Regions from separate parts of the Pannonibacter sp. genome, predicted to be linked through region 1. Evidence: predicted binding sites of a transcription regulator. Region 1 holds the regulator's gene; the other holds the start of a gene.
What was found. Region 1 encodes HrcA, which represses chaperone genes, less so after heat shock. Its sites were predicted from a motif close to GTTAGCACTCNCNNNNNGNGAGTGCTAAC; they were not measured.
Positions count from the first base shown of each region.

Region 2: groES (co-chaperone GroES) is a predicted target of HrcA. The motif match lies at 7,384-7,412, and genes of this name have one in related genera.

Region 1 is NZ_JBHYDX010000005.1:136,383-147,663, reverse strand. Features, by position in the region: gene ACTIFE_RS05445 (M48 family metallopeptidase) at 1-2, opposite strand, end outside; gene ACTIFE_RS05440 (DUF2852 domain-containing protein) at 191-610, opposite strand; gene ACTIFE_RS05435 (glutaminase) at 728-1,642, opposite strand; gene phaZ (polyhydroxyalkanoate depolymerase) at 1,741-3,282, opposite strand; gene hemW (radical SAM family heme chaperone HemW) at 3,627-4,784, opposite strand; gene rdgB (RdgB/HAM1 family non-canonical purine NTP pyrophosphatase) at 4,781-5,422, opposite strand; gene rph (ribonuclease PH) at 5,433-6,146, opposite strand; gene hrcA (heat-inducible transcriptional repressor HrcA) at 6,335-7,381, shown strand; gene ACTIFE_RS05405 (HesA/MoeB/ThiF family protein) at 7,428-8,243, shown strand; gene trpB (tryptophan synthase subunit beta) at 8,298-9,503, opposite strand; gene ACTIFE_RS05395 (phosphoribosylanthranilate isomerase) at 9,519-10,178, opposite strand; gene ACTIFE_RS05390 (succinate dehydrogenase iron-sulfur subunit) at 10,326-11,108, opposite strand; gene ACTIFE_RS05385 (FkbM family methyltransferase) at 11,164-11,281, opposite strand, start outside.
Region 2 is NZ_JBHYDX010000003.1:127,579-138,859, reverse strand. Features, by position in the region: gene xseA (exodeoxyribonuclease VII large subunit) at 1-1,264, shown strand, start outside; gene ACTIFE_RS03235 (alpha-hydroxy acid oxidase) at 1,551-2,714, opposite strand; gene ACTIFE_RS03230 (FCD domain-containing protein) at 2,720-3,616, opposite strand; gene ACTIFE_RS03225 (DUF3422 family protein) at 3,807-5,144, shown strand; gene groL (chaperonin GroEL) at 5,299-6,939, opposite strand; gene groES (co-chaperone GroES) at 6,999-7,286, opposite strand; gene ACTIFE_RS03210 (TIGR03067 domain-containing protein) at 7,542-7,943, opposite strand; gene ACTIFE_RS03205 (sigma-54-dependent transcriptional regulator) at 7,940-9,379, opposite strand; gene ACTIFE_RS03200 (hypothetical protein) at 9,588-10,520, opposite strand; gene ACTIFE_RS03195 (EAL domain-containing protein) at 10,798-11,281, shown strand, end outside.

The DNA.
Region 1 (11,281 bases):
ATCGGCGCCCCAGGGATCGAATCGGAACCAAAGCGTAGTACGGGATTGTGTCCTCGGGGGCCAGCGTTGAGCGAGCCTCAGCCGGCCTGTCAAACCCCGTTCGAGTGGCGGCAGTCCAGGGACCTGAACGACGAAAGCGGCGCTTTGGGCGCCGCTTCCGGTCGGGTTGGGTCCAGGATCAGTCTGCAGATCAGCCCTGATGCATATCTGCCGGAGTGCGGTTGGCCCGGGTTGCCATGAAGCGATCAAACTCTTCCTGGTCCTTGGCACGGCGCAGTTCGCGGAGATAGCTGTCAAAGTCAGCGCGCATTTCGTCCAGCTTCGCCCGTTCGTCCTCGATGCGCTTGATCTCGCGTTCGCGGTAGTCGTCAAAGGCGACGTTGCCGGTGCGGCTGAAGCCAGTGTTCTTGCTCATGTTGCAAAAAGTTCCCTTCATCGGGCTGGCGTTCCACTGGTCCCTGGCATCGCGCGCCATGGACTGGAAACGGTCACCCCAGAGAATATAGGCCAGCATCGCCAGGCCCAGCGGCCAGAAGACGACGAAACCCAAGACCATCAGGCCGATGGTCACCGGGGACCAGCCCGGGCGGATGACGGAAGTTGCGGTCATGTCTGCTCCCTATCGGTTGCCTCAACAGCGAATCACGTGGGGGGTCAAGGCCGCCTGTTCAAGAGCTGTTACAAACCGGGACATTTTCATCCAGTTTGGGTAGAGGGTCCAACAATCCTAGCCAAAGACCGACCATCCGGTCCGGCGGGCAAAAATCTCCATGGCTTCGGTGCCGAGCCGGGAGTTGCCATAGCGGTTGAGACCTGGCGACCAGACCGCAATCGACGCCCGGCCTGGAGCTATCACAAGAATGCCGCCGCCTACGCCGCTCTTGCCCGGAAGGCCGACCCGGAAGGCAAAGTCACCTGATCCATCATAGTGCCCGCAGGTCATCATCAGCGCGTTGATGCGGCGCCGGCGATCCTGGCTGAGAAGACGCGGAAACCCTGCCCCCTCGATCAGGAACCGGCCAGCCAGTGCCAACTGGCGGCAGGTCATGTCGATGGCACATTGGTGACAATAGGTGCCCAGTACCTTGTCCGGGCTGTTATGGAGGTTGTCGAAGGCGGCGAGGTAATGCGCCAACGCAAAGTTGCGGTGCGCGGTCTCCAGCTCCGACCGGGCAACATTGTGGTTGATGTGAATATCCTCATCATCGGCAGCGGCCCGGACAAACCGCAACAGGTGCCCGAGCGCCTCACGGGGCGCCGACATCGCAAGATAGGTGTCTGTCGTGACAAGCGCACCGGCATTGATGAAGGGATTGCGCGGAATGCCCTCCTCGCGTTCTAGCAGAAGGATGCTGTTGAAACTTTGCCCGGAAGGCTCACGCCCGACGCGGCGCCACAACTGATCACCGACCCGGCCCAACGCAAGCGCAAGAGCAAAGACCTTCGAGACCGACTGGATGGAAAACGGTGTATCGGCGTCACCGGCCACATGAACTGATCCGTCGGCCAGCGCAATGGCCATACCGAACTGCTGCGGATCGATCTTGGCAAGTTCCGGAATGTAGTCCGCCACAGAACCACGGTCTGCCCTGGACCCAAGGGTCGCGGCGATTTCGTCGAGAAGATCCTGCATCACGCCAATAGTGCTCCTGTTGTCCGGCGGACCGGACAACAGCATGGCGAATGACGCAAGGGAAATCTTTCGGCTTCAACCCGGCGGTTCAAGCGCCGGGCCATTGCTCAATTCACTGTTTCCGAGAGCCGGCGCGCCTGCTCGATCCAGTTATCCCTGGCCATACGGCCCCGAATGTCGAGCCGTGCGTCCAATGCCTCGATCTGCGCCTCTGTCAGGCCAGCGATCTGCCAGAAATGGAAGATACCGGCCTCATTCAGCGTTTTCTCCAGTTTCGGACCGACACCGGTGATTGCCTTCAGATCATCTGCAACGCCTTTAGGCTTTGACAGCAGCATCTTGGCCAACGGATCCGACTGGGCAGCACGGGGCGCCTTGGGCGCAGCTTCCGGGGCTGCCTGGGTCACAGAAGCGCCCGTGGCCACGGCTGCTGCTGCACGGGCCTGTCGGGCCCGGTTGTCCTGCGAATGGGTCAGGATGAAATCAATCATGCGCGGAGCAATTTCAGACCGGAACCGCGAGCCGTTGAAGACGCCGTAATGGCCGACCGCCGGCTGTTCGTAGTGGACCTTCATGTCATCCGGCAGTGAGGAGCACAGGTCATGCGCGGCGCGGGTCTGGCCGCGACCGGTGATGTCGTCCTTCTCGCCCTCAACGGTCAACAGCGCGGTGTTGCGGATCTTCGAACAATCAACAGGCGTGTCGCCATGCATCATCGTGCCGCGCGGCAGGGAATGATCGATGAACACCGTTTCGACGGTCTGGAGATAGAACTCGGCGGTCAAATCCATCACCGCGAGATACTCATCATAGAAGTCGCGGTGCTTCTCGGCGTTGTCGCCATCGCCCTTGACCAGATGCTGGAAGAAGTCGCGGTGCGCAATCAGGTGACGATCGAGGTTCATCGACATGAAGCCGGACAGCTGCAGGAAGCCAGGATAGACTTCGCGCATCGTGCCGGGGTGCGGGAACGGTACGGTCATGATGACATTGCGCCGGAACCAGTCGATGCCCTTCGACATCGCAAGATCATTTACGGCAGTGGGCGCCACGCGGGTATCCACCGGCCCGCCCATCAGTGTCATCGTGGAAGGGGCAAGGGGATCCTCGCGACCTTCCATCACGGCAACGGCGGCAAGAACCGGAACGGACGGCTGGCAGACCGCAACGACATGGGTGTCCGGTCCCAGGTGATGGATCATGGAGATGACGTAGTCGATATAGTCATCGAGATCGAACTTGCCATCGGCAAGGGGCACCATCCGGGCATCGATCCAGTCGGTGATATAGACATCGGCGCGCGGCATCATGGCCTCGACCGTGCCCCGCAGCAGCGTTGCATAATGGCCGGACATCGGGGCCACGATGAGGATCTTCGGATCTTTGCGCGGCCGTTCGAGCGCCCGCTCGAAATGGATCAGGTTGCAGAACGGCCGGCTCCAGACAACACGCTCATGCACCGCGACGCGCGTGCCGCCGACAAGCGTCGTTGGTAGGCCGAATTCGGGTTTGCCATAGCGCCGGGTTGTACGCTCCAGCACTTCACAGGCGGCCGCAATCTGACGCCCCATCTGGGTATGGGTCATCGGGTTGAACGGGTTCTGGAAGTAGAGCCGGGTTGCATCGGCAGCCGCGCGCATGGGCGCCATCGCCGCGTGATTGAGCTCATAGAGATGATAGAACGGCACCAGTTCCAATCCTCTTCGCTGACCGGGTACGCGGAACGCACCTCAGGTTCTGGCATTGCAGCAGGATAGGCCTAAGATTCACGGATCTTCAATAGCCGGTTTGGATATAGCTTGTGCCCAGCCTGTTGATTATTCGTGAAGAATAAGTCGCCCCAGGCAATACAATGGCTTCTATTTCGCCGCCATAGTATGCCGCATTGCAACATGACAATAGGGGTAAAGTCGTTTAGCTTGAGGCAGTTAGCCGGGTAATGTGACACGCCCCAACCGTCTTCCATGACAGGTGGCAGCCCGGTTGCGCGGGCTCAGGCGGCGAGATCAGCGACAACAGCATCGAGCACAAAAAAACCGTCTCGGGTCGCGCGAAGGCGGTGATTTCCGATCATTTCAACCATGCCGTGTTCCAACAGGGCATCCAGGCGACGCGGATCGATCCGCCGACTGGCCAGCTTCTCGTAGCGCAGAAGATCGACCCCTTCGACAAGGCGCAGGCCCATGAGCAGATATTCGTCGCCCTGTTCCTCGTCATTGAGCGGCATATCCTCGACCATGCCGTGGCCGCGTTCCTCGACATGGGACAGCCAGGTCTCCGGATGGCGTTCGATGGCCGTAGCCCGCTTCGTGGCGCCGAGCGAAAGCCGGCCATGGGCACCGGGTCCGACCCCGACATAGTCGCCATAACGCCAGTAAACGAGATTGTGACGGCACTCCGCACCAGGACGGGCGTGATTCGAAACCTCATAGGCGGGAAGGCCATGGGCGTCGGTCACATCCTGCGTCACCGCATAGAATTCGGCGCCGACATCAGGCTCCGGAACCACCAGCTTGCCGGCCTTGTGCAAGGCAAAGAAGGGCGTACCTTCCTCAATGGTCAGCTGGTAGAGTGACAGGTGATCGGCGGCGAGCGAAATCGCCTCAGTCAGTTCGCGCTCCCAGGCCGTAACGGTCTGGCCGGGACGGGCATAGATGAGATCAAAAGACAGGCGGGGGAACGTTTCGCGCGCCGTCTCGATGGCGCGTCGCGCTCCGGCGACATCATGCAGCCGGCCGAGGAGCCGCAGGTCCGGATCGTTGAGCGCCTGAACCCCCATCGAAACCCGGTTGACCCCTGCCGCCCGATAACCGCGAAAGCGTTCAGCCTCCACCGACGACGGATTGGCCTCCAGTGAAACCTCCGCGTCCGGATCAATCGACCAATGGCCTGCGATGGCCTCGAGGATCCGCTCGACAGTCCGAGGCAACATCAGAGATGGCGTGCCGCCGCCGAAGAAGATCGACTGGACGGTGCGGCCAGGAGTCCAGGCGGCAAAATGCGCCAGTTCGCGCTTGAAAGCAGCGACATAGCGCTCCTGGTCCACCGCCTGGTGGCGCACATGGGAATTGAAGTCACAATACGGGCATTTGGCCGCGCAGAACGGCCAGTGCACATAGATCCCAAATCCCCCGTCCGGCGTCGTGGTCATTCCTGCTCCAGACAGGCCTTGGAAAAGGCCGCAAATGCGCGGGCGCGATGCGACAGGCCGGGGCTCGTCCGGGACCAGCCATGCTTTTCGTCAGACGTCATCTCGCCAAATGTCCGCTCATGACCATCAGGCTGGAACATCGGATCATATCCGAAGCCCTTCTCGCCGCGCGGCGGCCAGACGATCTGGCCCCCCACCTCGCCCCGGAAGAATTCGGTATGCCCATCCGGCCAGGCAAGGCACAGGACCGCAACAAAGGAACCGCGACGCTGTTCCGGCGCGGTGGCGCCAAGCTGCTGCAGCTTTTCCTCGACATTGCGCATGGCCATGGCGAAGTCCTTGGCGGGACCGGCCCAGCGGGCGGAATAGATCCCCGGTGCGCCATCAAGCGCTGCTGCGCAAAAGCCGCTGTCATCCGCAAGCGATGGCAGTCCGGAGGCTTCGGCAGAGGCCTTGGCCTTCAGCTCGGCATTGGCCTCAAACGTGATGCCGGTTTCCTCCGGCTCCGGCAGGTCAAGCTCACCGGCTGAGACGACTTCGTAGCCGTAGGGTGCCAGCAACTCGCGGAACTCGCGCAGCTTGCCGACATTGTGGCTGGCCAGGACGAGACGTCCAGGTTCTAGCTTGCGATGTGTCATGCACGAACCCTCACAGGATGGCCATCTTCTGCAGATCGACCAGGCGGGCGATGCCCGACTTGGCAAGCCCCATCAGCGCGGCAAGATCAGCTTCGGAGAAAGGTTCGCCCTCTGCCGTGCCCTGGATCTCGACAATGCCGCCTTTGCCGGTGAAGACAAAATTGGCATCAGTCTGGGCGGTGGAGTCTTCGGCATAATCCAGGTCAAGCACCGGCTTGCCGTTGTGAATGCCACAGGAGATTGCGGCGACATGATCCTTCAGGACCTGCTTCTTCACCATTTCGCGGGCACGCATCCATTCGATGCAGTCATGCAGGGCCACCCAGGCGCCGGTGATGGCTGCCGTGCGCGTGCCGCCATCTGCCTGAATGACATCGCAGTCGACGGTGATCTGGTTCTCGCCAAGGGCTTCCAGATCAACAACAGCGCGCAGGGAACGCCCGATCAGACGTTGGATTTCCTGGGTGCGGCCGGACTGCTTGCCGGCCGAAGCCTCGCGGCGCATCCGCTCGCCCGTGGCGCGCGGCAGCATGCCGTATTCCGCCGTAACCCAGCCGCGGTTCTGGCCACGCAACCAGGGCGGCACGCGATCTTCGAGGCTGGCGGTGCACAGCACATGCGTGTCACCGAACTTGACAAGGCAGGAGCCTTCCGCGTGCTTGGCAAAGCCTCGCTCCAGCGTAACGGCTCTGAGTTCGTCGGCAGCGCGCTTGGACGGACGCATGGGCAACTCCCTAGGGTTTGTCCGGAAGCAACCGCCCGGAACTGGCACATTCGCGCGCTTGTAACTGCTGGCGCGCGTCGACGCAAAGGTCTGCTTGCGCTTGACGGCGGAATTGATCCTATATCTTTAATTTGCAAGACCGTGTCACGCGGCCCCAACGAGGAGACCCAAGTGGGAAAGAGGCTGGAATGGTGAGCTTGAGCGAGCTGGACAGGCGATCTCGCGACATCTTCCGCTCCATTGTGGAGAGTTATCTGGATACAGGCGAACCTGTCGGATCGCGCAATGTGGCGCGAGGCCTTGGCATGTCGCTGTCCCCCGCGTCGGTACGCAATGTCATGGCGGACCTGGAGCATCTGGGCCTTCTGTACTCGCCGCACACCAGCGCCGGACGATTGCCGACAGAAACCGGGCTTCGGTTCTTTATCGATGCATTGCTTGAAGTGGGCGACCTGTCGCGCGAAGAGCGGGAGCGGATCAACGTTCAGGTCCGCGCAACCGGTGGCAAGAATACAGAACAGGTCCTGACTGAAGCGACGCAGCTCTTGTCGGGACTGACAAGCGGTGCCGCTGTCGTCCTGACGCACAAGCAGGACATTCGTCTCAAGCACATCGAGTTCATTCGCATCGAGCCCCTGCGTGCCCTTGCCGTGCTGGTCGGGGAAGATGGCTCGGTGGAAAACCGGATTGTCGAGTTGCCTGCAAACCTGCCGTCTTCCGCGCTGGTGCAGGCGTCCAATTATCTCAACGCCCAGATCCAGGGGCGGACCATCGCCGAAGTCCGCCGCGAGCTTGAACGCCTGCGCGAGGCGAACCAGGCGGAACTGGACCAGTTGACCCAGAAGATCGTCGAAGCCGGGCTTGCGGTTTGGGGCGGGGACTCCGGTGATGGCGACACACTGATCGTGCGCGGCCAGTCCAACCTCCTGACCGAAGTCGGCGCTGCTGAGGATCTGGAGCGGGTGAGGCTGCTGTTTGATGACCTCGAAAACAAGCGTGACCTGATCCAGTTGCTCGGCCTTGCTGAAACAGGTGACGGTGTCCGGATCTTCATCGGTTCCGAAAACAAGCTGTTCTCGCTGTCGGGGTCCTCCGTCGTGGTCTCGCCCTACCGGGACCGGGAGCAACGTATCATCGGCGTATTGGGCGTCATCGGCCCGACCCGGCTGAACTATGCCCGCGTCATTCCGATGGTCGATTACACGGCTCGTCTCGTCAGTCGTCTCGTCGGCTGATCAAGCGGCTTCCGGCACCCTCCGTCCCACACATCAGGAATGCGCCATGCTGTCGCCCGCTGAACTCGAACGTTATGCCCGCCACATTGTCCTGCGCGAAATTGGCGGACCAGGGCAGCAAAAGCTGAAAGCCGCGCGCGTGCTGGTGATCGGTGCCGGCGGGCTTGGCTCGCCCGTGCTGCAATATCTGGCGGCGGCGGGGGTGGGAACGCTCGGGATCGTCGACCATGACACGGTGTCGCTGTCCAACCTGCAGCGGCAGGTGATCCACGACACCGACCAGCTGGGTGAACCCAAGGTGGCCAGCGCGGCCGAGGCCATCGCACGGCTCAACCCTTATGTCGCGGTCGAGCCGCATCCAGAAAGGCTGGGAGGTCACAACGCGTTGTCCCTCGTCGGAGGCTACGACCTCATCATCGATGGATCGGACAATTTCCAGACCCGCTATCTCGTCTCGGATGCATGCTACTATCGCAAGAAGCCGCTGATCACGGCGGCCGTGGGCCGGTTTGATGGCTCGTTGACCCTCTTGAGGCCGCATGAGCGGACGGCAGACGGCACGCCCAACCCGACCTATCGCTGCCTGTTCCCCTCGCCTCCAAAAGCCGGCGTCGTTCCCTCCTGCGCGGAAGCGGGCGTGGTCGGTGCGCTGACAGGGATTCTAGGCACGCTGCAGGCGATGGAGGCGATCAAGGCGATCACGGGCGCGGGCGACGGGCCGGTTGGCCGGCTGGTGATGTTCAATGCGCTGTCGTTGCGCATGGACGAGATCACCTATCGCTGGTCGCCCAAGAACCCGCTGAGTGGCGAGGCTCCTCTCACCTGGGCGGAGCTGCGGGAGCGGGACGCCCGCGATATCTGACGCCAATACGGCGCGGCAACCGGTCCCGCCGCAACGCCGGGACCGGTTTGTTTCTTAGAGATCGAAGCCAAGCATCTTGCCGACGGTGAACACGTCCTTGTCGCCACGGCCGCACAGGTTCATGACGATGATCTGATCCTTGTGCATCTTCGGCGCCAGTTTCATCACCTGGGCCAGCGCATGCGCCGGCTCCAGCGCCGGAATGATGCCTTCGATCCTGGTCAGCAGCTGGAAGGCTTCCATCGCCTCGTCGTCGGTGATCGGCACGTAATTGGCCCGGCCGATTTCCTTGAGCCAGGAATGCTCCGGCCCGATGCCGGGATAGTCGAGGCCGGCCGAGATCGAATGGCCTTCGAGGATCTGGCCGTCGGCGTCCTGCAACAGATAGGTGCGGTTGCCATGCAGCACGCCCGGCTTGCCGGCGTTCAGCGAGGCGCAATGCTCGTCGCCCTCAAGACCACGGCCGCCAGCTTCCACGCCCCAGATCTCGACGCTCTTGTCATCGAGGAACGGATGGAACAGGCCGATGGCGTTCGAGCCGCCGCCGACAGCGGCAACGATCGCATCCGGCAGGCGGCCTTCAGCGGCCAGCATCTGCTCACGGGTTTCCTTGCCGATCACCGACTGGAAATCGCGCACCAGCTCCGGATAGGGATGCGGGCCGGCGGCGGTGCCGATGAGATAATAGGTGTTGTCGACATTGGTGACCCAGTCGCGCAGCGCCTCGTTCATGGCGTCCTTCAGCGTACCGGCACCGGCGGTGACCGGAACGATCTCGGCACCCAGAAGCTTCATGCGGAACACGTTCGGCTTCTGGCGCTCCACGTCGGTGGCGCCCATGTAGACGACGCAGGGCAGGCCGAAACGGGCGCAGACGGTGGCGGTGGCCACGCCATGCTGGCCGGCACCGGTTTCCGCGATGATGCGGGTCTTGCCCATGCGCATGGCCAGCAGGATCTGGCCAAGGCAGTTGTTGATCTTGTGGCTGCCGGTGTGGTTCAGCTCGTCGCGCTTGAAGTAGATCTTGGCGCCACCCAGATGCTGGGTCAGGCGCTCGGCGAAATACAGCGGCGACGGCCGGCCGGTGTAATGGGTGTTGAGGTCGTCGAGCTGCGCCTTGAAGGCAGGATCCGCCTTGGCGTCGTTATAGGCCTTCTCGAGGTCGAGGATCAGCGGCATCAGCGTCTCGGCCACATAGCGGCCGCCGAAGATCCCGAAGTGGCCGCGCTCGTCCGGTCCCGAGCGCAGGGTGTTGGCCATTGTGGTCACGTTTCGTCACTCCTTCACATCTTCCGCCGATCGAACGGCCGCCATAAAGGCGCGGATCAGATCGCTGTCCTTGACGCCCTTGGCGCGTTCCACGCCCGAGGACACATCTACGGCCGGCGCCCCGCTCATGGCGATAGCACGGCCGACATTCTCCGGATCGAGCCCCCCGGAAAGCATGAAGCGGCGCCGCAGGTCAAGCGCCTTGAGGATCGTCCAGTCATAGGGAACCCCGTGGCCGCCCGGGACATCCGAATCCGCCGGCGGCTTGGCATCGAACAGGATCCACTCGGCCACCGTGACATAGGGCAGTGCCTTCTCGGTGTCAGCCTTCTCCCGCACGCCAATCGCCTTGATGATGCGGGTGCGCAACATGATCCGCGCCGCGGCGCAGGCTTCCGGTGTCTCGGAGCCGTGAAACTGGAACAGGTCCGGCTTCACCAGCTCGTTGATCCGTTGCAGCCCGGCCAGATCCATGTCCACCGTCAGCGCCACGATCTCGGTCTTGCCCCGCGCCATATCCGCCAGGCGGCAGGCATCACTCAACGATACATGGCGCGGGCTCTTGGGAAAGAACACCAGCCCGATCATGTCCGCACCGGCGTCAATCGCCGTCTGCAGGGTCTCCTCGGTCGACAAACCACAGATCTTGACTGGAATTCTGGACATGACTGCCTGACGTTCGTTCAGCCACAAGGGCTGTGGTCCGGGTGCGCGAGCGGCGAGCCTATAGCCCCGCGACGGCCGCAGGAACCCCAAAAAGAAGGGCAGCCTCGCGACTGCCCTCCAATGGTTTCGGTGCGGCTTGGCGTCGCGTCAAACGCGGCGCTCGACCATCATCTTCTTGATTTCTGCGATGGCCTTGGCCGGGTTCAAGCCCTTGGGGCAGGCCTGGGCGCAGTTCATGATCGTGTGGCAGCGGTACAGGCGGAACGGATCCTCGAGGTTGTCGAGGCGCTCGCCCTTGGCTTCATCGCGGCTGTCGATCAGCCAGCGATAGGCCTGCAGCAGCACTGCCGGCCCAAGGTAGCGGTCGCCGTTCCACCAGTAGGACGGGCAGGACGTCGAGCAGCAGGCGCAGAGGATGCACTCATAGAGGCCATCCAGCTTGGCGCGGTCCTCGTGGCTCTGGCGCCATTCCTTTTCCGGGGCCGGCGACACGGTCTTCAGCCAGGGCTCGATCGAGCGGTGCTGGGCATAGAAACGGGTCAGGTCCGGAACCAGATCCTTGATCACCGGCATGTGCGGCAGCGGGTAGATCGCAATCGCGCCCTTGCCCACTTCGTCCATGCCCTTGGTGCAGGCCAGGGTGTTGGTGCCGTCGATGTTCATCGCGCAGGAGCCGCAGATGCCCTCACGGCACGACCGACGGAAGGTCAGGGTCGGGTCGATCTTGTTCTTGATGTAGATGAGCCCGTCCAGGATCATCGGACCGCAATCGTCGAGGTCGACGAAATAGGTGTCCACGCGCGGGTTGCGGCCGTCATCCGGATTCCAGCGGTAGATCCGGTATTCGCGCAAGTTGCTGGCGCCCTTCGGCTTGTCCCAGACCTTGCCCTCGGTCACCTTGGAATTCTTTGGAAGCGTCAGCTGAACCATTCTCGTCGCTCCGCGTTACGGCGCCGGATTTATGTCCGGGCCAATGGGTTCCCCGTCAGACCTTCAGGCTGAACAGGATGTTGTCTCTGGTTTCGCCGGCCTGTTCATAGCCAAGGCGCTTGAGCAGGCTCAGGCAATCCTCGGTCCAATGCGGCCGGCAGTTTGTTTCAAGC
Region 2 (11,281 bases), on a different contig from region 1:
CGCCGGGGCGCTGATGGCCTTGCTGGAAGAGCGCAAGCGCAAGCTGGCCGCTGAAGGGCTGTTTGCAGCAGAGCGCAAACGCCCGCTGCCGGCGCTGCCGCGCGTGATCGGCGTTGTCACCTCACCGACCGGTGCCGTGATCCGCGACATCCTGCACCGCCTTGCCGACCGGTTTCCGCTGCATGTGCTGGTCTGGCCCGTGCGCGTGCAGGGCGAGACGAGCGGCGCGGAAGTCGCCAATGGCATTCGCGGCTTCAACGCCCTGACCGAAGGGGGCGCGATCCCGCGCCCGGATCTCATCATCGTGGCGCGCGGGGGCGGCAGCCTTGAGGACCTGTGGGGCTTCAACGACGAACAGGTGGTGCGGGCCGCTGCCGAAAGCGCCATTCCGCTGATCTCGGCCGTTGGCCACGAAACCGACTGGACCTTGATCGATCTGGCCGCCGATCTGCGCGCGCCGACGCCGACGGGTGCCGCTGAACTGGCCGTGCCGGTGAAGGCGGAGCTGATGGCGGCCGTCGATGACCTGTCGCGCCGGCTCAACTCCGGCCTTGTGCGGCTGGTTGGCGCGCGCCGCACCGAATTGCGGGCGGCTGCGGCAGCCCTTCCGGTGCCGCGTGATCTTCTGGCCCTGCCTCGGCAGAGGTTTGACTTTGTCAGCGGCAATCTCGAACGGGCACTGACGGTCAACACACGGGCGCTGCGCACGCGGCTGGTGCGGGCCGAGACGCTCTTGACGCCGGCAACCCTGTCACGCCGCACGCTGCAGGCACGCGACAGGCTGACCGGCCTTGGCGAACGCCAGAGCCGGGCGCTGAGTGTTGCCGTTCAGGCTCAGAAGCAGAAACTGACTGCCGCCGCAAACCGCCTGTCGCCCCAGCCCCTGACCCGGCAGATCCGGCTTGGCGCCGAGCGGCTGGACAATCTGTTTGCCCGGCTGACCCGCGCCGCGGCCCAGGCCAACCAGGACCGCCGGCAACGGCTGGAAGCCCAGGAAAAGCTGCTGAAGTCCCTGTCCTACAAGGATGTTCTGGCGCGCGGCTATGCGCTGGTGCGCGGTCCCGATGGCCAGCCCTTGCGCGATCCGGCGGATGCGCCGGCCGGCACCGAACTGAGCATCGAGGTGGCCGCCGGCCGCCTCAGCGCCATTGTCAGCGATGGCGGTGACGGGGCGCCGGAAGCCGCTCCCACCCCGCGCAAGGCGAAGCCAGTGAGGCCCAAGGCAGAGCCGGGACCGCAAGGCAACCAGGGCTCGCTGTTCTGAAGAGGGTATGTTCCCACCCTCTTCGCCGCTCCTGCGCCTCTCCCGCGTCGCTCCTGCGAAGGCAGGAGCCCAGTAATCGAGGCGGCCAGTTGCAGCGCGTTGGCATCGATGCTCGCGCTGGCATGTGAGCACGGCCGCACCATGCGATCATAAAGACCGGGGATACTGGGCTCCTGCCTGCGCAGGAGCGACGCGTGATTGTGGCCTCTCCGCCCCCCACCCCTCCCCCCTCCCCACGAGGGGGAGGGGAACTGAGAGGCCTAAAAAGCCGGCTGCCAGCCCCCCCTCAGCTCCAGCGCGTGGCAAAATTTTCCGGCAGGAGGACGTTGTGGCGGCCGAGGTCGGCGACGTTGCGTTCGCCGCAGAGGGCCATGGTGACGTCCAGCTCCTTGTGGATCACTTCCAGCGCCCGGGTGACGCCGGCCTCGCCCATGGCACCCAGCCCATAGACAAAGGCGCGGCCGATCATCGTGCCTTTGGCGCCGAGGGCCAGCGCCTTCAGCACGTCCTGGCCCGAGCGGATGCCGCTGTCCAGATGCACCTCGATCTTGTCGCCGACGGCATCCATGATCTGCGGCAGCATGCGGATGGAACTCAGCGCGCCGTCGAGCTGGCGGCCGCCGTGGTTGGAGACGACGATGGCATCGGCCCCGACATCGAGCGCGCGTTTGGCGTCTTCGGCGTCAAGGATACCCTTGAGGATGACCGGGCCGTCCCACCAGCTGCGGAATTCGCGGATGCGGTTCCAGTCGAGCGAGGGGTCGAAGGATTCTGCCGTCCAACTGCCGAGCGACGACGGGTCGGTGACGCCCTTGGCATGGCCGACGATGTTGCCGAAGAAGCGCCGCTTGGTCTGCAGCATTTCAAGGCCCCACGGCACCTTGGTGGCAAGGTTCAGGATCGAGGCGGGCGTCAGCTTCGGGGGGGCGCTGAGGCCGTTCTTCAGGTCCTTGTGCCGCTGCCCCATGACCTGCAGGTCAACCGTGATAACCAGGGCCGAGCACTTCGCGTCCTTTGCCCGGGCAAAGAGGCGCTTCATGAAGTCATCGTCCTTCAGCGTGTAGACCTGGAACCAGAACGGCGCGCTGGTGTGGCTGGCGACATCCTCGATCGAGCAGATCGACATGGTCGACAGGGTGAAGGGCACCCCGAACTTCTCGGCAGCGCGCGCCGCCTTGATCTCGCCGTCCGCCGACTGCATGCCGCACAGGCCAACCGGAGCCAGCGCCACCGGCATGGCGCAGTCCTGGCCAACCATCTTTGACGCGGTGGAGCGGCCGGCCATGTCGACGGCGACGCGCTGGCGCAGGCGGATCTCGTCAAAGTCGGACGAGTTCTCGCGGAACGTCTGCTCGGTCCAGCTGCCGGTCTCCGCGTAGTCGTAGAACATCTTCGGCACGCGGCGCTTGTACAGCCGCTTGAGATCCTCGATCTCCGTGATGATGGGCATGTGGTTCACTCCTCCCCGGATGCGTGGTGCCAGGTGCCTGGCGATGGTTTCAGGTCTTGCTGCTGTGCTGACGGCGCGGCGTCAGCCAGCTGATCTGATACGGGCTGCGGCCTGGTCCGGCTGCGCCGTGGCTTGGGCAGGCCGGCCAGCCGCTGGGTCAGGCGCAGGCTGGAGACAGCGGCGCGGGCGCTGTCCCGTTCTGCCTCCGCCAGCGCATGGCGCACGAACTCGATATGCGCCTCGGCGGCGTCGCGGGCGCTGGCAGCATCGCCAGCGAGGATACCGGCGAGGATACTGCGGTGCTGGGCCAGCAGCGCTTCGCGCGCGCCGGGATGGCCAAACAGCTTCTGCTGGCTGAAATAGACGCCGGTTTCCAGGAGACGATAGCAGGCGCGCAGGGTGTGCAGCAGGACGATGTTGTGCGCCGCCTCGCCGATGGCCTGGTGGAACTCCACGTCGAGCCGGGCTTCGGTGACGCTGTCCTCGGCGGCATAGGCCTCGGCCATGGCCTCGACGATGCGGCTGAGCAGGTCCCGGTCGGCTGTGCTGGCGCGCTCGGCGGCGCGGGCGGCGGCAAGGCCCTCGATGTCGCGGCGGAAGTCGAGATAGTCCTCGATGGCAGCGGGATGGCGGGCAATCAGCGCGACCACGGGCTCGGAGAACACCGTGCCGATGAGATCGGCGACAAAGGTGCCGCCGCCCTGGCGGCTGACGATCAAGCCCCGGGCCTCGAGCGTCTTCAGCGCCTCGCGCAGGATCGGGCGGGAGACATCGACAAGCGCACCAAGCTCGCGTTCGGCCGGCAGACGGTCCCCCGGGCGCAGGACGCCGGCGAGAATCAGACCTTCGATTTGATCCACCACCGCGTCGGCGGTGCGGGCATGATTGATCTTCGTGAACATGCGCGGCTCTCCCTTTCCATAATTGGTCAAATTTTTTGTCCAATTGCAAGGGGTATTGTTCCAACACAGGCGCGCAGAGCCTTCCGCAGCTGGGGCGTGGTGTCGCGGAAGCGGGCCATGGTGATTTCCTGCATGACAGGCAGGGGGTCGCTGCGTCACCTTGTTAAACCACGCGAGGGGGCGGGACGACATGAGCGAAATCTGGGACGCAAACGGCGGCACGCGGCTGCCGGCCTTCGAGCGGCATCCGCTCAGGGCCGCCGTGCTGGGGGAAATGCATGCAAGGCCGTTCCGGTCGGTCGGCTCACCACGGCTGATGCTGCATTATGCCTTCACAGTCGACGCAGCGGCGGCACGTCAGGACCGGTTGTGGTTTGCCGAGCTCTGTGCCAGCCATGGAGCGACGGGACCGGGGGAAAGCGACCGCTCGCATGTGCTGCCGATTGCCGGCGGCACGCTGCGCTGGGAGCAGCATGCCGAATTCATCACCTACACGTTTGATGCGGCCCCCATCGGGGAGCAGCCATTCGGTCCGGTGCCGGCGGGACATCCCTTCGGTGCCAGCTTCCGCGCGCCCGGCCCCATGCTGGCGGCTGCCCGACTTGACGTAATCGAGGCAGGGACGCTTGGTTCAGATCCCGTAGATCCGGCTTCGCTCGCACGCTGGTTCGATGCCGCCAGCCTCACAGCGCTGCAATCCGAAGAAGGCCAGGCGGTTGCCGTGACAGATTTCCGCCAGGACGGCGATGGCCTCACCCGCATCCTGCTCATAAATCGCGGCATGGGCGACAGCCAGACCGGGGCGCTGGCACAGCGGCTGATCGAGGTGGAGACCTATCGCACTCTGGCGCTTCTCGGCCTGCCAACGGCGATCGGCCTGTCGCCGGACGTGCGCCGGATCGAGGAGGAGCTTGTCGCCCTGACCAATCGGATGGCCGGGGCGACCGACCTTGAGGGCAACCGGGACCTGCTGCAGCGCCTGTCGGATCTTGCCGCTGCCCTTGAGGCCGGCGCCGCCTCCAGCGCCTATCGCTTCGGGGCGAGCCGCGCCTACCATGACATCGTTCAGGCCCGGCTTGGCACAATCGACGAGGCGCCGGTTGCCGGTTTGCTGGCCACCTCCGCCTTCCTTGCGCGTCGGCTTGCCCCCGCAATGCGGACGATCCAGTCGGTGGAGGAGCGGCAAATCAACCTGTCGCGCAAGCTCGCCCGCGCCACGACCCTCCTGCGCACCCGCATTGACGTCGACATGGAGCGCCAGAACCGGGATCTGCTCGATTCCATGAACCGACGCGCAAGAATGCAGCTGCGGCTGCAGCAGACCGTCGAAGGCCTGTCCGTCGCCGCCGTCAGCTACTACGTCGTCGGTCTTGTGGGGTATCTCGCCAAAGGCCTGAAGGAAACCGGCCTGCCCATGCCGGATCCAGGCCTTGTGGCAGGTAGCGCCGTTCCCCTGGTGGTCCTCGCCATCTGGTGGACCGTCCGCCGCATCCGCGCCCATCACGCCGAGCCGGATGACAAGCACTGACGGGACAAATCGAACAAAAAGGGCGGCCCGAGGGCCGCCCTTTCCGTAACCAAAGCTAATGGTCGGCTTTATGGACTTCTTAGAAGTCCATGCTGCACCCCGTGCCCGCATGGCGGGCACAGGACTTAAGCTAATGGTCGGCTTTATGGACTTCTTAGAAGTCCATGCCGCCCATACCGCCCATGCCGCCGCCCGGCATTGCCGGAGCGTCCTTCTTGGGCAGCTCGGCAACCATCGCGCCGGTGGTGATCAGCAGGCCTGCGACAGAGGCAGCATCCTGCAGCGCGGTGCGCACGACCTTGGTCGGGTCGATGATGCCGGCTTCGATCATGTTGACATAGGTCTCGGACTGAGCGTCGAAGCCGTAGGAAACATCGCTGCTTTCCTGGATCTTGCCAACGACGATCGAGCCTTCAACGCCAGCGTTCTCGACGATCTGACGGATCGGGGCTTCGAGAGCGCGCAGGACGATCTTGATACCGGCCTGGATGTCGGCGTTGTCGGAAGTCAGCTTCTCGACAGCCTGCTTGGAACGCAGCAGAGCCGTGCCGCCGCCCGGGACGATGCCTTCTTCGACGGCCGCGCGGGTCGCGTTCAGGGCGTCATCGACGCGGTCCTTCTTTTCCTTCACTTCGATCTCGGTCGCACCGCCGACGCGGATGACGGCAACACCGCCAGCCAGCTTGGCAAGACGCTCCTGCAGCTTCTCACGGTCGTAGTCCGAGGTGGTTTCCTCGATCTGCGCCTTGATCTGTGCAACGCGGCCCTGGATGTCGTCCTTGGAACCCGCGCCATCGACGATGGTGGTGTTTTCCTTGGAGATCGAGACCTTCTCGGCCTTGCCGAGCATGTCGAGCGTGACGCTCTCCAGCTTGATGCCGAGGTCTTCGGAGATGACGGTGCCGCCGGTCAGGATGGCGATGTCTTCCAGCATGGCCTTGCGACGATCGCCGAAGCCCGGTGCCTTGACAGCAGCGATCTTGAGGCCGCCACGCAGCTTGTTGACCACGAGGGTCGCCAGGGCTTCGCCTTCAACGTCTTCTGCGATGATCAGCAGCGGACGGCTGGACTGCACGACGGCTTCCAGGATCGGCAGCATGGCCTGCAGGTTGGAGAGCTTCTTCTCGTGCAGGAGAATGTACGGCTTCTCCAGCTCGGCGAGCATCTTCTCTGCGTTGGTGACGAAATACGGCGACAGGTAGCCACGATCGAACTGCATGCCTTCGACGACTTCGAGTTCGGTCTCGAGCGACTTGGCTTCCTCGACGGTGATGACGCCTTCGTTGCCGACGCGCTGCATGGCTTCGGCAATGTCCTTGCCGACCTGGATGTCGCCGTTAGACGAGATCGTGCCGACCTGGGCCACTTCTTCCGAAGTGGTGATCTTCTTGGAGACCGAAACCAGGTACTTGACGGCTTCAGCAGCAGCCATGTCGATGCCGCGCTTCAGGTCCATCGGGTTCATGCCGGCGGCAACAGCCTTGGCACCTTCCTTGACGATGGACTGAGCCAGCACGGTGGCGGTGGTGGTGCCGTCACCGGCGATGTCGTTGGTCTTCGAGGCCACTTCGCGCACCATCTGGGCGCCCATGTTCTCGAACTTGTCTTCCAGCTCGATTTCCTTGGCGACGGACACGCCGTCCTTGGTGATGCGCGGAGCACCGAAGGCCTTGTCGAGCACGACGTTGCGGCCCTTCGGGCCGAGGGTCACCTTCACGGCGTTGGCGAGGATATCCACGCCGCGCAGCATCTTTTCACGGGCGTCAGCGCCGAACTTTACGTCCTTAGCAGCCATTTTCACGTCTCACTTTTAATTGGGTTGATGTCAGAAGAATCCGGATGTCCGCCAGAAAATCAGGCGATCACACCCATGATGTCGGATTCCTTCATGATCAGCAGGTCTTCGCCGTTGATCTTGACTTCGGTGCCGGACCACTTGCCGAACAGCACGCGGTCGCCAGCCTTCACGTCAACCGGGATCAGATCGCCGTTGTCCTTGCGAGCGCCAGCGCCAACGGAGACGACTTCGCCTTCCTGCGGCTTTTCCTTGGCGGTGTCCGGAATGATGATCCCGCCGGCAGTCTTCTCTTCCGAAGTTACGCGGCGAACAACGACACGGTCGTGAAGCGGACGAAACGTCATTTGGCTTTTTCCTCTCATGCGGCGTGCCCCCATATGAAGCAGCACGCAATCCACTATGTTGATGGCTCGAGAGAGCACGGGTTTAATCCCGCGTCCTGTTAGCACTCCTCAACAGCGAGTGCTAACGCGACCACGATGTAGGTTCGGTCCCTTGCCTTGTCAATGGATCGATGGCGCAAAAAAATGGCCGCGCTGGGTGCACGGCCATTCACGACAGATCAGGGTTAAGGGAACCGGCGGGCGTGAGATCGGCCCCTAGAGACGAAGGAAGCCCCGCAGCGTCAGGCCCGGCCCGGACCGAAAGGCTGCCGGTCGCTCCATGCCTTCATCGGCTGCCACGAAGACAAACTGGGTGTCGGTGAGGTCGTAGATGGCCGGAAGGCTCTTGCCGGCGTCCTCGCCGATGGCATCAACCCAGGTTATCGATTTCGGCACTGTCGCGGGATCCAGGGTGAAGCTGCCTTCCAGCAACGTCGGTCCGTCCGGAACACCGACAAGGAACCGCGTCCCCGTGATGGTGGTGATCGCCTCCGGCGCGCCATGGGTGTCGGGCGGATTGACGACGCCGTTTTCCTCGAAACGAACCTGCCGCCATTGGCCTTGCAGCTTGTCCAGCTCCGCTGTCAGGCCATTGCCAGCGTCTTCCGGCTTGCTCATTGCAGCCGCTCGGACCAGGACTGGCGCTTGCGATAGATGGTCGACGGACTGATTTCCAGCGCGGCCGCAGCCAGGGCGATGTTGCCGTCAAAGGCATCGAGGGCATCCTCGATGATGCGCCGCTCCTGTGCCCACAGCGGCTCGATGCTGGAATGCGGGCGCAGTGGACGCACAGGCCTATGCCGGTCGCGCAGGTCCTCGACCGGCAGGCGGGCACGGCTGAACGTGTCGCGGATCATCAGCGGCAGCATGTCATAGCCGACGGTCACTGCCTCATTCATGACGACAATCTGGCGGATGGTGTTTTCCAGCTGGCGCACATTGCCCGGCCAGGCATAGCTCAGGAGCCGGGCTTCGGCATCGGCATCAAAGCTGCGGAACGAGCGCCCCTCCTCGGCGGCAAACCGCGCCAGGAACCCGAGCGCCAACGGCAGGATGTCGTCGCGACGGTCGCGCAGCGGCGGCACCTGCACCGGCAGGACATGCAGGCGGTAATATAGATCCTCGCGCAGCCGCCCGGCGGCGATCTCCGCCAGCGGATCGCGGCTGGTGGTGCTGACGACCCGGACATCGACATCCAGATCCTTGCCCGTCGCGGGCGAAGGCACCGTGCCGGTCTGCAGCACGCGCAGGAGGCGGCTCTGCAGGGCCGGTTCCATGTCGCAGATCTCGTCCAGATGCAGCGTGCCACCATCGCAGGCGCTGAGCAGGTCGGACTGCCCGCTACGGCCGGCGGCAAGTCCGCCGAACAGTTCGGCCTCGAGTTCATCGGCGCTGAGGCTGGCGCAATTGATGCTGACAAGACGCGCGCCGCTGCGGCCGGACTGGCCGTGGATCGCCTCCGCGCACAGGGTCTTGCCGGTGCCGGCCTCACCGGTAATGAAAACAGGGGCATCGGACGGTGCAAGCCGCCGGATCGTCGCATAGAGCTGGCGCATGGCCTGCGACTGGCTGCTGAAGCGGCCCAGCGGCTGGCCCGTTTCCGGTGCAGGCGCAGCCGCCTGATCCGGGGATCTGCGCGGACCCGACGAATGGAAACGGCCACGCTGCATGTCGAGCTGCGCCTGGACCTTCTGTGTCAAGGTCTCGAGCGAATAGGGCTTGGCGAGAAAATCATGCGCGCCGGCCCGCATTGCGTTCAGCGCCCGGGTCATCGAGCCTTCTGCGCTGACGGCAATGATGACCGCGCTCGGACAGCGCACGGCAAAGCGGGACAGGGCGTCGTCGCCGCCAATCGTCTCGATGTCCAGCACCAACACATCGGTCGGCTGGAGCGCAAGATCCTCCAGACACTGGCGCGCATCGGCATAAAGGATGGGCTCGGCGACGGCTCCGGGCAATTTCGCGCAAACCGTGGCCGCGCGCATTGCATCAGCCGTCGTCGCGTCAAGGACACGAACTTGGAGGGACCCATGCAGGTCCGGTATGCTCCCCATGCCCGGGTTACTCCCGTTATTGTGGTGATCCATGCGGCAGGATTGTCGATGTTTGTGCTCCAACATTCATCGAACAGGGTAAACAAAGCGTTGTCGGCCCTTCACTTTGCAGGCTGGCCGGCTTTGTCGCGGAAACCGGCGGGCGGACGCACGGCGCCGCCCGTCCCCCGCTTGCATGACAGGGTGAAAACTGGCGAGGCGCCAGGGCTCAGAACCGGCCGATCACCAGCCCGGCCGCGAAAGACACCACGGCGACCACGCCGACCAGATCGGGACGTTCAGAGAGCAAACGGGCCAGTGTCATCGAGCTGGATCTGTCCGCCGCCGCCTGGGTCCAGCCCGTCCCGGGCACGGCAGACGGCCGGCCAAGCGGCCGGAAGGGCCCCCGTTCCTCGCCGCGCCGGGCCGCCCCCCTGATGCCAGGGGCTGCGGCCTGCGTCGGCTCTTCCGCCCGTTCATCGACGGGTTGCTCGCTTAGCGGCAGCACGAACTGCGGGGCATAGGAGCCCTTCGGGATGTCGATGCGGATCGGATCGTCACGCCCGGTGCCGGCATAATACTCCTGCAGCCGCTTGCGCAGACGGGCTGCCTCGACGCGGACGATCGGATCCGTCGTCGGATTGAAATCCGCCCCGCGCCCCAGCGCCTCCGTCGCTATCGTGTAGCCTTTGAGGGCCACGGTCTGCCCAGGTCCCTGTCCATGCCCCTGTCCGGCCCCCTGTCCCAGTCCATGTCCCTGTCCATTTCCATGTCCGGGCCCCTGCCCTTGCGCGTTCACAGCCGCCTCGACCACATAGCGCAGAAAGGCGCGCAACTGGTCGGCAGAAGCAAATTCGGGGCTGGTGAGGATCTTGTGCAGGGCAAGGCGGACAAGATCGGCTTCGGGCGCAGGGTCCGGCCCCGCACTGATCGCAACATTGGGGCTCTGTTCGTCCGCGTCCCCCGCAGTCGCGTCAAGGTCCTGTCCGGCAAGGCCCTGTCGGGTAAGATCCTGTCCGGCGAGGTCCTGTCCGGGCGGCCGAACAGGACGTCCAGTTCCCCGATGACCTTGCATAACCCTGCCGGAAGTGGCCTCGGCTGCCCGGCGTCCATGCGCCGCTTCAGCGGGCCTTGTGCCGTCCTGCACACCCGTTTCTTCCATGCCGCCGTCCCCCGTTCTTGCGGTTGAGATCGAGCGGGGTGAAGTCCTCCCCAGAATTCCCCCAGGGGAAGGCTAGAACCGAGGCGGCAAAATGAAAAGCGGAAATCGTTAACCTGTGCCATGCTGGGCCGTATGGCCAGAGCGCCAGCATCGTGCGTTAACCGGGGACAATAGGCAAAAATTGCCTTGTGCTGCAGCAGGAAGGCTCGGAAGCCGCAGCCCGTTGGGGCAAAATCGTTAACACAATCTTGATTCGGGGCGGGTTCGACAAAACAATATGGGGCGCGGGACAACCCTTCTCATTCTGATCTGCATGGGCGTCATTGCCCTGTCGTCGGCGGCTGTCCTGGTGTTCCAGTTTGGCCGCCCGCCCGGCGAGGCGTTGTCCCTGTCGCTCGCGCTTTTGTGCACCATGATCTTGGTACAGGTCCTGCTCAGCCGCTCGCGGGAGCGCGGCGAAGTGGCTGAAGCGGTGGACCGTCTCGAGGACCGTCTCGCCGAGATCGATGACGATGTCACCAATCTCGAGGGACGTCTGACCGGCGTTGAACACACCGTGCCGCGCCGCACCCGGGAGGCCATTGACCCGCTGTTTGCCGAGATCGAGGTGCTCGGCACCCTGGTCAAGCAGATGGCCGAGGCCATGTCCGACATGGAAACCCGGATCGAGGACCAGCAAGCTCTGGCTGCGCCGCAGCAGATGGCCGAACTGGCGTATCACCCCAATGCGCCCTATGGCCAGCCGATGCCGCAGCAGTCCC